DNA from 2 places in the Chitinophaga agri genome. Region 1 is predicted to be linked to the other one. Evidence: riboswitches for the same ligand, from Rfam matches in the RefSeq annotation. Region 1 holds a riboswitch; the other holds the start of a gene.
The links. Region 1 has a riboswitch for cobalamin ahead of GWR21_RS02610 ((2Fe-2S) ferredoxin domain-containing protein). Riboswitches for the same ligand answer to the same signal wherever they lie in the genome.
Positions count from the first base shown of each region.

Region 2: linked by a shared signal. The riboswitch ahead of GWR21_RS28840 (TonB-dependent receptor) and the one ahead of GWR21_RS02610 ((2Fe-2S) ferredoxin domain-containing protein) in region 1 are both predicted to bind cobalamin.

Region 1 is NZ_CP048113.1:674,291-681,547, forward strand. It holds gene cobJ (precorrin-3B C(17)-methyltransferase) at 1-1,271, opposite strand, end outside; gene cobI (precorrin-2 C(20)-methyltransferase) at 1,349-2,059, opposite strand; gene GWR21_RS02595 (sirohydrochlorin chelatase) at 2,063-2,995, opposite strand; gene GWR21_RS02600 (SDR family oxidoreductase) at 2,992-3,834, opposite strand; gene GWR21_RS02605 (HoxN/HupN/NixA family nickel/cobalt transporter) at 3,841-4,677, opposite strand; gene GWR21_RS02610 ((2Fe-2S) ferredoxin domain-containing protein) at 4,687-5,046, opposite strand; cobalamin riboswitch at 5,187-5,385, opposite strand; gene cbiB (adenosylcobinamide-phosphate synthase CbiB) at 5,444-6,388, opposite strand; gene GWR21_RS02620 (pyridoxal phosphate-dependent aminotransferase) at 6,367-7,257, opposite strand, start outside.
Region 2 is NZ_CP048113.1:7,316,909-7,324,165, forward strand. It holds gene GWR21_RS28815 (TolB family protein) at 1-1,403, opposite strand, end outside; gene GWR21_RS28820 (GlxA family transcriptional regulator) at 1,613-2,080, opposite strand; gene GWR21_RS28825 (alpha/beta fold hydrolase) at 2,274-2,789, shown strand; gene GWR21_RS28830 (alpha/beta fold hydrolase) at 2,786-3,118, shown strand; gene GWR21_RS28835 (hypothetical protein) at 3,378-3,767, shown strand; cobalamin riboswitch at 3,860-4,051, shown strand; gene GWR21_RS28840 (TonB-dependent receptor) at 4,221-6,467, shown strand; gene GWR21_RS28845 (alpha/beta hydrolase family protein) at 6,774-7,257, shown strand, end outside.

The DNA.
Region 1 (7,257 bases):
GGCACCTGTTGCAGCGCCTGTAGTTTCAGTTTGGATTCGATCACATTGACAAAACCGACTGGTGCACCAATGATACCCGCCGGGGTGAACTTACCTTCCTGTAACTGATCACACAGTTCAAACAGGGCCGTTGGTGCATTGCCGACCACAAACAGGGCATCCGGATGTTTTTCAATGGCGATGCGCATACCTGCCTGGCTACGGGTCAGTCCTTCTTTTTCTGCCAGTGGTAATACTGCTTCGTCATTCAGATAACAGTATACGTTGGCATTATATCTTTTGATGAAATCTTTCGTAATACCTGCCTGTACCATGGTCACATCTGTAACGATGGTCCCCCCGTTGCGGAGATAATCATGCCAGTGGTCGATCGCATTATTGCTGGATACATAGAGGTCTTCGTATTCGAAGTCGGCCGTTGTATGTATACAGCGCATGATCGCCCATCTGTCGGCCTCACTGATATCCTGACGTTTCAGCTGTGCAGCGATCTGGCGGAAGCTCTCGTCCTGTATTTCCTGTCCGGAGGCTGGCTTCCTGGCCATGTAGCCTCTTGGCGTCACCAGGTAGTTCTTGAAGGAATAGGTTTGCGAGTTACCGATCATTACCAGGGAGAACATGTCTACTGCTTCCACATTCATATCGCCAAGTGTAGTGATGGTGATCGTTTCGTCCGGTCTGGTCACCTGGCGGATGATCGCCACGGGTGTCGCCGGATCTCTGTGTTGCAGGAACAGTTCCCTGAAGCGGGCGAGTTGCCAGAAGCGTTTTTTGCTCCTGGGATTGTATAAAGAAGTAACGAAGTCGCCGATGGCAGCTGCCTGTATCCTTTTTTCGATCACCGGCCATGGTGTCATGAGATCAGATAAAGAGATACAGCAGAAATCGTGTCCAAGCGGCGCACCCAGTTTACCGGCAGCAGCGATGAACGCGCTGATCCCGGGGATAGTCTGCAGGTCGATGTGTTTATCTGTGCGGGTGCTGGCGTATTGGTATACCAGAGAGGCCATAGCGTAGATGCCGGCGTCTCCTGAGCTGATCACGACAACATGTTTGCCGGGTTCACAGCGGTTGACGGCCAGTACTGCGCGGGCTTCTTCTTCGGTGAGGTCTTTGCCGATACATTCACAGTGAGGGGGCAGGAGGTGCTCCACAAACTGAAAATAGTAACTGTATCCGATGGCGATATCTGCTGTTGCCAGTACCTGTTGTGCAACGGGCAGGATATAGTCTCTTCCGCCGGGACCAATGCCAACTACGCTTAATTTCATATGAGTGATTCAGGAATCAGGAATTAAGAATGAGGAAATTGATTAGCCGTAAGACAATTCCTGATGCTTATTCCCGATTATTTATTAGTTTTTAAAATCAATAATGAGAAATATGGTATTTCCCTGTTTTCAAGATCTTCCAGCTTTGTGGTAATATACTGCTGCTTCGTACCGAGTCTTTCGCAGTATACTATCTGCAGGCCGGTCTGTTGGATCAGGCTCCGGATCTCGTGCAGGATGCTTCTGACTTTAATGAGGACCACTGTTTCAAATTCTTCCAGGTAACGTGCTAACGTGTCCCGGTCTTTCATCCTGGGCAGGATGGCGATCTTTTCATTGAGTATGGCCAGAGAGGATTGATGCTCCGCAGCACCCAGTATAAAAGCGGGTACACCGGCGATGATCTCCAGTTCCAGTTGATGCGCCTGAATGTGTTTGAGCAGATAGGCGAAGGTGCTGTAAAATGAAATATCCCCTTCACTGACAAAGGCTATCTGAAGTCCTTTCTGATAATCAGCCAGTATCAGCTGAAATGTCTCCGCGTAGGTCTGTTCAGCCGACTGGCGGTCGTCTGACATTTTCAGGAACATCCCCTGGAGTTTTTTTTCGTCCAGCCGGTAATGCTGTAATATCTGCAAAGAATAACTGGCGGTCTGACCATCCGCCAGCAAGGATCCCGGATAGTAGATCTTATCTGCGTGCTGCAATGTTTGCAGGCCTTTCACGGTGATCAGCAACGGATCGCCGGGGCCTAGTGATACGCCATATATCTTTCCCTGTCTATTCATGTATCAGATGCCGAGGATCTTTTTAACGGTTGTGAACACGGTTTTCTTTTCACCAGGTTTTTCATCTTCTTCAAAGAGGATACCTTTTACAGCCAGGTGGTGTCCAGTTTGTTCTTTACCGACTTCATCCTCGAAACCGATGATCTGCGTACGGTATTTACACAACTGGCAGTTCATATTCGGATGACCGTCTTCGACTTCTCTGACACGTTCGTCGATTGTTTGCATCAGGAGTTCATCGCATTCGAAGGACTTAGTTGCGATCACTGTTTTATTGGTGATAGCACTGAATTCTTCGAGCTGTGTATAGATCTTTTTAAGCAGTACACCTGTGAACAGGAATACGGGCAATGCGACAATCCTTTTATACGGCAGGTGATCGATGATCGGTAAGTGATCTTTCAGTAAAGGCTGTGTGACGCCAATGAAGGCAGTCGTAGTAAATCCGAAGCCCAGGCCTTCACCCAGCATACGGGTCAGTTTCACAATATCGGAGTTAGCATCCGGATCGGACGTACCTCTGCCTACGAGCAGCAGACAGGCATCTTTTCTGTCCATCGCCGGATGGGCAGCTTCCGCCTGTTCTACCAGCTTCTTTGCCAGTTGCAGGATAGAAGGTGTGATACCAATGTGCCGGCCCAGTCTGATCCGCAGATCAGGATATTGTGCCTGCAGCGTATTCATTTCGAAGGGAATGTCGTTTTTGGCATGTCCACCGGCAAAGAGGATGGCAGGAATAGCGATGATCTCCCGTACACCTGCCACGTACATACGTTCTACGGCGGCAGCGTATACCGGGTGTGCAAATTCAAGAAAGCCATAATCCACCATCCGGTCAGGATAGCGGTTGCGCATCAGTGCTACCAATGCCTTAAAGCCTTCGACACCTTCGGGGTCGCGGCTGCCATGACCACAGATTAAAATCCCTTTCATCATATACCACTATGTAAAAGGCTGAGCGGATCAGGGTACCTGAACGAATAGTCCAGTCTTTGTTTGATCTTGTCAGCGTTAACTATCTTGAAATGCGGATCGGCGGTGACTGCGAAGGTAGGCAGTTCCAGTCCGGCGACAGCGGCCGCCTGGGTGTAGTATTCCCGGCGGGTGGGATGTTCATCTGCGCAGGCATTGAATACATCACCCCATGCCTGTTGCCGGATGATCTCCCGGATCAGCGCAATACAGTCGTCCTGGTGGATGACATTGATCGGTGCATCCCCGTTCTCTACATTCTTTTTGCCAGCCAGGAAACGGCCAGGCATACGGTCGTAACCGATCAGTCCTGCGAAGCGTATCACTGTTGTCATAAAACGAACATTGGTACGCAGCATTTTTTCTACGGTGAGCAGTGCCTTGCCGCTGCCTTTTGTAGGCATGGCTACTTCATGTTCATATACTTCTCCATTCACATCAGGGTAGACAGAAGTAGAGCTGATGAAGAGCACGTGTTTCACCGGACTGTGCTCCACTTCTTTTATGAGGTGGGCCATCTGTGCCTGATGGTACAACACAACATCTTCTCTGCGGGAAGGAGGGAAGTTAATGATCAGTATCTGACTTTGCAGGAAGCCTGTCATGTCATTGCTGTCAATACCGGCGTCGGTGATCATTACTTTGTAGGGTTTGATCTGTTGTTCCGCCAGTTCATTCATTTTGTCGTCCGTCGTGACAGAGCCTTTCACCAGGTATCCTTCTTTTACAAGATGGACAGCCAGCGGGAGGCCGAGCCAGCCGCAGCCTAAGATGCTGATCGTATTTTCCGGTGTGTTGCTCATATTGATTTAATCTTCTGCGCGGACCTGTTCACTGACGATCACTGTTTCCGCCTTCGCATACCGGTGCCGCAGGTACAGTTCCGCGTATAAAGATATAATGATACTAATAAAAACCAGTCCGACAATATTATTCTGGAAATCACTAAGTTCGAGTGATTCGTTCCATGTGCTTGCAATTTTATACAAAGGAATGGCAAAACACATGATCGTGATCAGGACATTCAGTTTAAAACGATGACGCTGGATCTTTTTCTGGTCAAATGTTTTCAGCAGTTTGCTCAGCAGCAGGGAGTCGCAGGTGCCCGTGGCGATCAGCCCGAGCGAGAATACGATGCCACCCATAATGGCGTATACCCATTGATTAGATACAGATACAGCATACCCGAAGGCAGCGATCTGTGAAGAGGTATCGAAGATGAATCCGAAGATAATACCCGTGAGGATGACGGTGAATGGGTTCAGACTGTTATCAAACACTTTTGGCAGCAGTCTTTTACGGAATCCGCTGACGGTCGTATTGTCTTTACGGGACAGGTTGATCAGGTTTGAAATACCCATGAGCAGCAGCATCACGGAAGACAACCATTCCACGACGAGATCCAGTACGGGAGGTATCTCAAAGTTGTTCTTCAGTATACACAGGAATAACGCGATAGCCGTGACCATGATGCCATGGCCAAACGTGAACAGGGTGCCTACCCAGCGGGTCCATTTGCTTTTATGGAGATGCAGGCGGTAGGTGTAGCTATCAATCACCGTGATATGATCGGGATCCAGACCATGCCTTAAACCCAGCACAGACAGGACAATGAATCCGGTCAGATCTTGTTGCAGGATGTCCATAAGATGCGTTTATTCGTTAGGCTGGCTGTTATAGGAGAGTGGTTTCGCATCAACCAGTTCCGCTTCCGGGAAGTGTACATGGTCCATGACAAGTGCATTCTTCATCAGGTGCTCTGCGACGATGGCGCGGGTGGTTTCAGGAGAGACTTCTTTATACCACAGGCCTTCCGGATGCATAAATACCATGGGGCCCCAGGTACACTGGCCCAGGCACTTGGTGCGGACGGTGTGGATCTCATCGTTCAGGTCATTTTCGGAGAGATGTGTCCTTAATCTGATGGTCGTTTCATCTGCGCCTTTGTTGCTGCAGGTGCCGCCATTACAGATAAAGAGGATTTTCTGAACTTTCGTCAGGTCTTTGATTGCCATGCTGGTCGTTACTTTTGATTTAATACATTAATTACCCGTTAATGATTAAACAAGACCCCCGGAAATAGAAAGGAAACAAGTGCAGGTGTGCGGATGGCAAACTGCGGAATGTACTCCTTCCACTTTTTTCCCGAAGTGTTGGATAAACATAGTCGTTGGCAGGTCTTCTGACTCGTTCTACTTTTAACGCCTTCCCATGCGCCGACAGGCGGACAGTGGCATCAGTTAAAAGCTGTTACAGAACTTACAGCAGCGGGAACTGTTTTGGAATCACACCAAATTCCCTTTTAATTTCAACCGGTTTGTGAGCGGCTGAAAACCAAAAACCGTAGCAAATGTAGGTATTTATTTACTTTTTTTATCAGTAGATAAAAGCAGCGTACAGTTAATCAGTTAGTTATGCTAATGAATAATAAAGGGCGGTAATGATCACGAGGGTCAGCAACGTCACTGCATGATTGATATACATGACTTTGCGTAGCTCCTCATGGGCGAGGTCCCTGGCATGTTCCCCAATATATGGCTTGACAACTACCTGCCCATGGTAGGTGTTGGGGCCGCCGAAACGGCAATGCAATATGCCGGCAAGAGCGGACTCGGGGTACCCGGAGTTAGGGCTGGCATGCTGGTTACCGTATTTAAAGATATAGATCAGCCCCCGTTTACTGAAGGTGGCCAGTACCATCAGCACGGCCGTGATACGGGCCGGGATAAAGTTGGCCACATCATCCAGGCGGGCGGCGAACTTCCCAAACCAGAAGAATTCCTCCTTTTTGTAACCGATCATCGAGTCAAGGGTGTTGATCATCTTATAAATCATCATGGCCGGTAAGCCTCCGACGGCATAATAGAACAAAGGCGCGATGACACCGTCGCTCAGGTTTTCAGAAAGGGTTTCAAATACGGCCGTACGGATCTGGTTTTCACGCAGGTGCGTTGTTTCCCTGCCTACGATCCAGGACAGTCGTTTTCTGCCCGCTTCCAGTCCCTGGGTAGCCAATGTGTCAAAAACCTCTTTGCCTTCCTGTAAGAGGCTTTTATTCGCCAAACCATAGAAGACAAATATGCTGGTGAACAGGTAATAAAAAATGGGTGTCTGTAATTGCAGTAACAGATATTGTGCGCCATAAAAGAGCCCGCCCGTGACGATACAGAGGGCAAGGGTCATCCACATACCTTTGATGAACCGGTATTCGCCTTTATTAAGTGTAGCGGTGCATCTGGCGATAATGGATCCGAAAAGGCGGACAGGGTGTGGCAGCCAGCGGGGATCGCCCAGCGCAAGGTCCAGCAGATAGCCCGTCACTAAAGGAATAATGATCAGGAGAAACCGTTGATCCATGTGTTCAGGGCTTTGATCAGTAATTGGTTGTCCTCCGGCCGTTGTGTAGCGATCCGGAAGTGTTGTGTAGACAGACTTTTAAAGTTGGACGCGTCGCGGATAAGCAGACCATGATTGCTCAGCAGGTATTGTTTGAGTAATGATGCAGAGAACCGGTGCGTCATACAGAGGAAGAAGTTCGTGTGTGTGTGCCAGACACTGAATTCCTGCATGTAACGTAGTTGATCCATCAGTTCCTGTGTGTCTTTCCGGAGGCGGCTGACAGGCAGCTTGAGTGTATCCCTGTGTGCTGCGATGTAGAGACCCGCTTCTATGGCCAGGGCATTGACAGACCAGGGCATTTTGGAAGCCAGGATCTTGCTGATCAGTGCCGCATTACTGAGGATGTATCCGAGGCGCAGGCCGGGGATGGAATATGTTTTTGTGAGTGATTTGATGATGATCAGATTGGGATGGCGGTCAATGGCGCCGGCCATCGAAATCACCGCTTCTGTAAAGTCAACGTAGGCTTCATCTATGACGAAAATCGTTTTCGGATGGGCGGTGAGTAGCTGCGTGATCGTGTCCCGCGTCAGTATAGCTCCGGTAGGATTGTTCGGGTTACCGAAGAATACCAGGTCTGTATCAAAACGGGTGCCCGCGTTCAGGTCATCGTAGGGAACATACCTGACCGTCAGATCGTTGGTCTGGCAGGCGTCTTCATATTCCGCGAAAGCGGGAACAGCGATCGTAACCGTCTTTTGGCGAAAGGCGTGCGCAACAAGATAGAACGCCTCCGTAGCGCCATTCGTCACAAGCACTTGTCCGGGTGTGAGCAGGTGCCAGCCGGCCAGTGCCTGTTGCAGTCGCTGGGCATTGGCTTCCGGATA
Region 2 (7,257 bases), 1.3 Mb from region 1:
ACCTTTGCTGGTCCACCGGCTGCCGGCATCAGTCGCAGGTATACATGTTTATAGAAAGGGTGATCAGCAGCATCCACCTCTTCCTTCAGGAAAGACAGGAATACGATCCACTTGCCGTCAGGTGAGATATGCGGGAACCAGTTATGGAACCCGTCGTCCGTTACCTGCGTCTGCTCGCTACCGTCAGGCGCCATGCGCCAGATCTGCATCATACCCGTACGTACCGAATTAAAGTAAATGTATTTGCCATCGGGGGTATATTCCGGACCGTCGTCAAGTCCCGGTGCGGTGGTTAGCCGTACTTCTTCTCCGCCTGCCGCCGGTACCCGGTAGATATCAAAGTCGTTATTCCGCTGTCCCGTAAACACCAGGTATTTACCATCCGGCGACCAGCCATGCATATAGGAAGGACCTGTTTTATTGACCCTTACCGGTTCTCCGCCTGTACGTGGTACGACATAGCCCACGGACGCCCCCTTTTCTCCCTCACCACTGCTGATAGCCAGCCATTTCCCATCAAAGGATAACACATGGTCGTTATTGTTGTTTTTAGCGACACCGGTGGGGATGACTGCCGGTGTTTGGGTACTTAGGTCAAACTGGTACAATTTACCGTCCGCGTTATAGATCAGGGATTTGCCGTCTTTATTCCAGTTGGGCGCCTGTATGGATCCTGGTGTCTGGTACACGATGGTACTGGTTTGGGTGGCGATGTCCATGATCTCCAGCAGGCTGCCAATATACTGGCGGTAAGGGGTAAGGTCAGGCGGAGCAGGGACTACCAGGCGTACGTTACTGAAAAGTGCCTGTTCAGACGCATTCTGATCGTGTGAACAGACAAAGATACCGGCATATACTTCTTCTCCCAGGTGTATGTTATCCAGCTTTTCACTGATAAAAGGTATGCCGTTACGGGCTACGGAGAGAATATATGTATTACCCTTCCGTTCCAGTTGCAGTACGTCTGCATGGTTAATCGTCGTTTTAACCTCTTCCGTATTAGCACCGTTGGTTTTCCGGAACTGGAGGGACGTAAGTCCATCGCCATGTACAGTGCCGTTTATATGCCGGGACGCGGAATCCAGGCTACTGCGTATCATGATTCCCCACTTGCGGTGTGCCGCTTTACCCTGACCGGTGAAGTGTGCCCTGGTGCTTAAGATAAAATCACCTTTCATCTTTTTCCAGGCAAAATGAAAGGCGTCGCTTCCAAACCACATATTACTTCCTGAGCCGGTAACAGTATATCGCTGTGTTCGCGGGTCATACTTTGTGCTACCTGCCTGCCTCACTATGCCGACATCCGTCTGCCCATCAAATATGCCTGTTGGCTGCGCAATAAGACGGTTGGAAAAGGTATTGATAATCAGGGTGATAAGTGTAATGCGAAATGTGGTCACCATAACGGAACAAGATAAGCGGGTCGTGGAATATGAAATCTTGTCTAATTTACCGATGTTTCCCTGAATCTGATCCCCTATGGAAATAAATAGCCGGGGTACCAGGTCTATCTGCTGCATGGCGACCCCGATATAGGCCCTTTTGACCTTGCCGGAGCGTATGAGCTCATTGGCATAGCCTTCGCGGTGTTGATGCCCTATGCCGTTAAGCGTTATAACGCACTTCTGAAGCGTTTTTTATATGCAGACGGCGTTGTTTCCAGCACCCGCTGAAATACCTTTCGCATATTGTCTGCATTGCCAAAACCACTTTGTATGGCAATCTCTGATTGTGTAAGTTTCTTGTCTGTAAGACTGCGGCAGGCCATTTCCACACGTAGTTTTTCAATATACCTGGCCGGAGTGATCTGCATTTCCTGTACAAATATCCGGGAGAAGTTACGTGGGCTCATAGCGGCTTCTTGTGCGAGTCTTTCCACCGTGATCTCTTCATGCAGATGTCCCTGTAGCCAGGTCAGCGCATTGTTGATAGGGGTATGATCTGTTTCCTGAGCCGCCAGCATGGTGCTGTACTGTGACTGATTGCCCGGTCGCTTCAGGAACAGTACCATCTGCCGGGCTATCTGCAGCGCGAAAGTTTTACCCGTGTCTTCCTCTACCAGTGCGAGTGCGAGATCCATACCGGTGGTAACACCAGTATGACAATATGTTTTTCTTCGCTACTCATCATCAATCAGAGATATAGTTAGTGGTTCAGGAATGGCAGGAATTACCTGTTTTTTGTCTTTCCATACAAACGGCTGTCTGAATAATTTTACTGCATGAGACAGTTGCTCACTCGTAGCACTATTTACATTTTTATCCGTTAGCACAATGAAAGCACAAATGCCTGAAGCAAAATTTATGCAGATCGAAAGTACGACGCTTTGTTATTATGAACAAGGTCAGGGGGATGTTATATTGCTGTTGCATGGCTGGCCGCAGACGTCCTACGTATGGCGTAAAGTCATTCCCCTGCTGGCAGCACATAACAGGGTGATAGCGGTTGACCTGCCCGGACTCGGAGGTAGTAGCCCTGCATTATATTATGATACCAGATCGATAGCTGGTATCATAAGTCGTTTTATCAGCCATTTGCATATTGATAAGGTACACCTGGTATCACATGATGTGGGTAGCTGGGTCGCGGTATCTTTTGCGTTGTATCATGAAGCGCAGTTAAATACGCTGACAGTAATTGACGCCGCTATTCCGGGTTTATGTCTGACGACATCTTTAAACCCGCTAACGCAGGCAGGATCTGGCAGTTTTATTTCCACGCCGTGGCCGATATACCAGAAACATTGGTCGTGGGCAGGGAGAAGGAATATCTGGCCTGGTATTTCATGAATAAATCTTTTGTGAAAACGGCCATCAGCGAGGAAGACCTGGATGTATATGTGCGCGCTTACACAGGGAAGGAGCGTCTGCAATATGGTTTCGAATATTACAGGGCATTTACCACCAGTGCGCAGGTCAACAAAGCGGGCGTACATCGTTTACAGATACCTGTATTGGCCCTGGGGGGACAATATGCGCTGGGAGCGTATATGGGCGCTGCGTTGCAACAGATGGCCGATCCGAAGGTGATCGTTGTCGGAGATGCAGGACATTATGTGCCGGAAGAACAACCAGTGGCTACGGTACAATATATCCTGGAAATGATAGACAACAGATAGACATCACGACTCAGTACAGGTTCTTTCCGTTTGAAACGTCATTATACCCGTTTCATTCGTTCGGCAATACACGCACCGGATATTTAATGCCATATTTGTTATCAAATAATTAGCAGTAACAATTGCTGCGTTTAGCGCAATTGAGACAGTTGTAGGTCTAAGCAGATCACCGGCTATTCTTAGCCGGTGTGTGTATTTGTATACGTTAGTAAAAGCCAGGTAAAATCGACTATATTTGACGTGTATTTATCAACAGACCATGAATAAATTCATCCTGGCTACAGTAGTGTTAGCCATTGCTATTTTCTTTTTTGCGTCACGTTATGCAGCACAGTATCAGGTGGCAACGAAAGGTACAGTAGTGAAAATGTTGTTAACCGACAGACCCACTTTTTGTGAAGGGGGAAAATCATTGCAGTCACAGGCGGCCTTTCAGTATAATGGTATGACATATAAAAAAAATGTCAGCCGGTTTTTCTGTAGCAAACATTTTGTCGGCGAATACATGGATATGCGATATCTCAGAGGACATGAACTGGTATTATATCCTGATGAGGTGATGGGATCCTCTTTTTATCTGATAGGATCGATACTATTGTTAATGATAATAGGAGTTGTGATGGTGTTCCGATCAGGGAAGCTTAGGTAGCAGCCATGTTCCTGCATGAGCCGGAAATTTTAATACCCGGGCGTACTTGCCAGCCAAAATCATATATTTGCGCCCGTTCAGTTCTTTTTTCTTTCCCCCCGACGGGAAAAGGTTCTGCTTAACCGCAGATTAATAGGGAATCGTGTGTAAATCACGAACTGTCCCGCAACTGTAAGTAACACACAAAGTTACTGCCACCGAATGTCCACTGTTCGCCATAGGCGGATGGGAAGGACGGCAGTCACGTTACAAGTCAGGAGACCTGCCTTTTCTTTGCTGGCAATGCTTTCGTGGAATGAAGCAACGTTAGGTCCGGAGGTTTTGCGTCCGGAGTGGCTTTATTTCAGGGCTAGGTATGTACTGACGCAAGCCTTCAATCTTTCTTGTATCCATCTCTGACAGCATGGTAAAGTCTGGAAGAACAATGTTTCATTATTCTTTATCAACTTATCAATGCAAACTACTACAACTATTGCTGCGCCGGACAGCAACCCTTTGTCTGTGTTCGTTCCTGAGCGCCGTATTCCCTTTTGTAAGCAGTCATTTGCTATGTGTGTGATGCTTTGCTTTATGCAGATCATGCTGCCTGTTACGCCCAGCCATGCACAGCACATACCTCATCCTGCCAATGATCATTTGCACGGTCAGCTCACTTCAGATACAGGACGGCCAAGGCAGCTGTCGGCCGTTACCGTTAGCACCACACAGCGTGCTTCCTTTACCGGCATCAACAAAATTGGTGTTCCCGTAAGAGATATACCGCTCACCACCAGTGCTGTTTCTGCCCATACACTTGAACAGCGGGGCATAGACGATCTCGGTGATGCCATGAAGAATACTACTGGTGTAAGAGCCAATAATACTTATGGTGGTTTTCAGCATTTTACCGTACGCGGTTTTAATAACTTCGTATTACTGGTGGATGGTGTAAGGGATGAACGTCACAATATCTCTACCAGTGCACCGAGCACCAACCTGGCTAATATTGAGCGCATCGAGGTCTTAAAAGGCCCGGCATCTGTATTATTCGGTCACTCTGCACTGGGAGGAATTATCAACCTGGTGCGCAAGCGTCCTACCAGAGAGCAGCGTGCTGATTTCTCCGCCACCTATGGCAGCTTCAATACCCGCCGTATGCGTGCGGGTGCAGGTGGTCCGTTATCTGGTACCCTCTCATACCGCGTTGATGTGGGTTTCTCTGAAACAGATGGTTACCGTCGGTCGGGTGTCAATACCAACAATGCTTATCTGGCATTAGAATACACGCCTACTGCCCGCGATAACTTCTATTTCACTGTTGGTGCAAACAAAGATAAATACGACACTGATGCAGGTATCCCCATGCTGGAAGGAGGAAGATTGGCGCCGGGACTGGACGTGAATACGCGGTATAACGATCCTGCTGACTTTCTGAAAAACACGCGTTATGATTTCCAGCTACGCTATACACATCAGTTTAGTGAAGCATGGCAGTTGTCTGATCAGCTGTCCTATTCTGATGACAACATTGACTACTTTTCCACAGAGGAACTGCGCTTCAACGAAGCACTGGATTCATTGACACGTTCCTCACCATTATATTTTAATCACCTGACCAGACCCCTGCAGAACCAGCTGGAACTGACATATACAACGAAGACTGGTGGTATTGAACATAAATTACTGGTTGGTTATTCGCTAAGCATCCTCGACAGAAAAACCTATAATGGTAATATTTTCGGCGCAGGACTACATACCACTATAGCTGTTCAGGATCCTGTGCTGAATCAGGGTGATCTTGATTACTATCGTACGCAATACCGTGCTACACAAGAGCGTGTACATGGATTCTATGCACAGGAATGGGTAAGGTTGTCCGAAAAAGTGAAAGGTTTGATAGGTGTACGTTACGATATTTTCCGGGGAACTTATTTTACTAATAAGGTGGATCGCGCAGACCATGTGACAGATAAGGGAGTAAAGACGAATATCCCTTCTTCCGCATTTACCTATCGTGCAGGTCTGGTATATCAGCCAACAGAAATGTGGTCGGTATACGGTTCTTATTCCACTTATTTCAAGCCATCAAGAAGAGTAGCGCCTAACGGAGAGACCTTCGATCCGGAAGATGGATATCAGGCAGAAGTGGGCACCCGCCTGGAGTTAGGTAATACCTGGGCACTGAATGGAGCAGTTTATTATATGCGTAAGAACAATCAGGTGGAAAGTTTACCCGGGGGTGTATACAAGCGTGTAGGCTCCGCTGATTCCAAAGGCTACGAACTGGAGTTCCAGGGTTCACCACTAGCCGGTCTTGATGTGAATGCAGGGTATACTTTCACAATAGCAAAGTACCGGCCGTTTGCCGGCGATAACGTCAACCCTGTCGCAGGCAGGACGGTGGCACTGGCGCCCAGGCACATGGCGAACGTATGGGTCAACTATCAGTTGCAGCGTACGGTATTACGCGGACTGAGCGCCGGTATAGGTGCTAATTATATGTCTGATACCTATGCAAACAGTAACAACACTTATGTATTACCAGCATATACAGTGACCGATGCCGCGATCGGTTATCAGATAGGCAGGGTAGGGCTGCGGCTGAATGTAAATAACGTAGTCAATAAGCGATATTTTGCTAATGTCATCATCACTAACCAGTTCTATCCCGGCATTACACGCAGTTATTTACTGACGCTTAAATACGCTCTACAGAAATAACCACCTCCCGCCTGGTCTTTTTTATAAGGAAGGTCAGGCGGATATTCCCGCTTTATATGCGCACGATGCGCCAGCTGTTCAGTTTCCCCCATGAATCTTTGACATTCCTGGTAGATATAGTCTTCTGATTCCGGGTATAAGGGAGTCATATATTTTATTAGTTGTTATCCCGGTAGCATTAAAGTGCCAGGGTAAAATATTGTTGATTTTTGAATTATAGCATAATTTTAAACTATTGCCCTGTCAGCCACGTTATTACACCATTGACTGTTTACAGATTCCCCCAACATCTAAAACTATATTGATATGCCCCGTATACTAGCCGTTCATGGCATTGGTCAGCAGTATAAAGCAGATGAAGTAATTCATAGTGAATGGTGGCCTTATCTCGCAGGAGGGTTGCATAACGTTAATGTAGACATTGTAAAGGAAGACCTGGTATGCCCTTTTTATGGCCATTTATTCAGAAAACAGGATCTGCTCAGCGGCGATGATAAGTATGATCCCAAAGATATGACTACAGAAGAGATAGCGCTGATGGAGGCATTGCTGGAAGAAGCCGTCATCCAGGAGCCCGGTAAAGTCGCCGGCAGGGAAGTTTTTGCGCAGCAGCATCTGGGCACCCCGCAATGGGCACAATGGGGTATCAGGATGTTATCCAGAAGTAAGTTCTTTGTGAATATCAGCCAGCACATGATGATGGGAGACCTTAAACAGGTGGTGCGTTATATGAATGACAAAGCTATACGGGAGGCGGTTATTGAGAAAGTGATGAATAAATTTACAGATG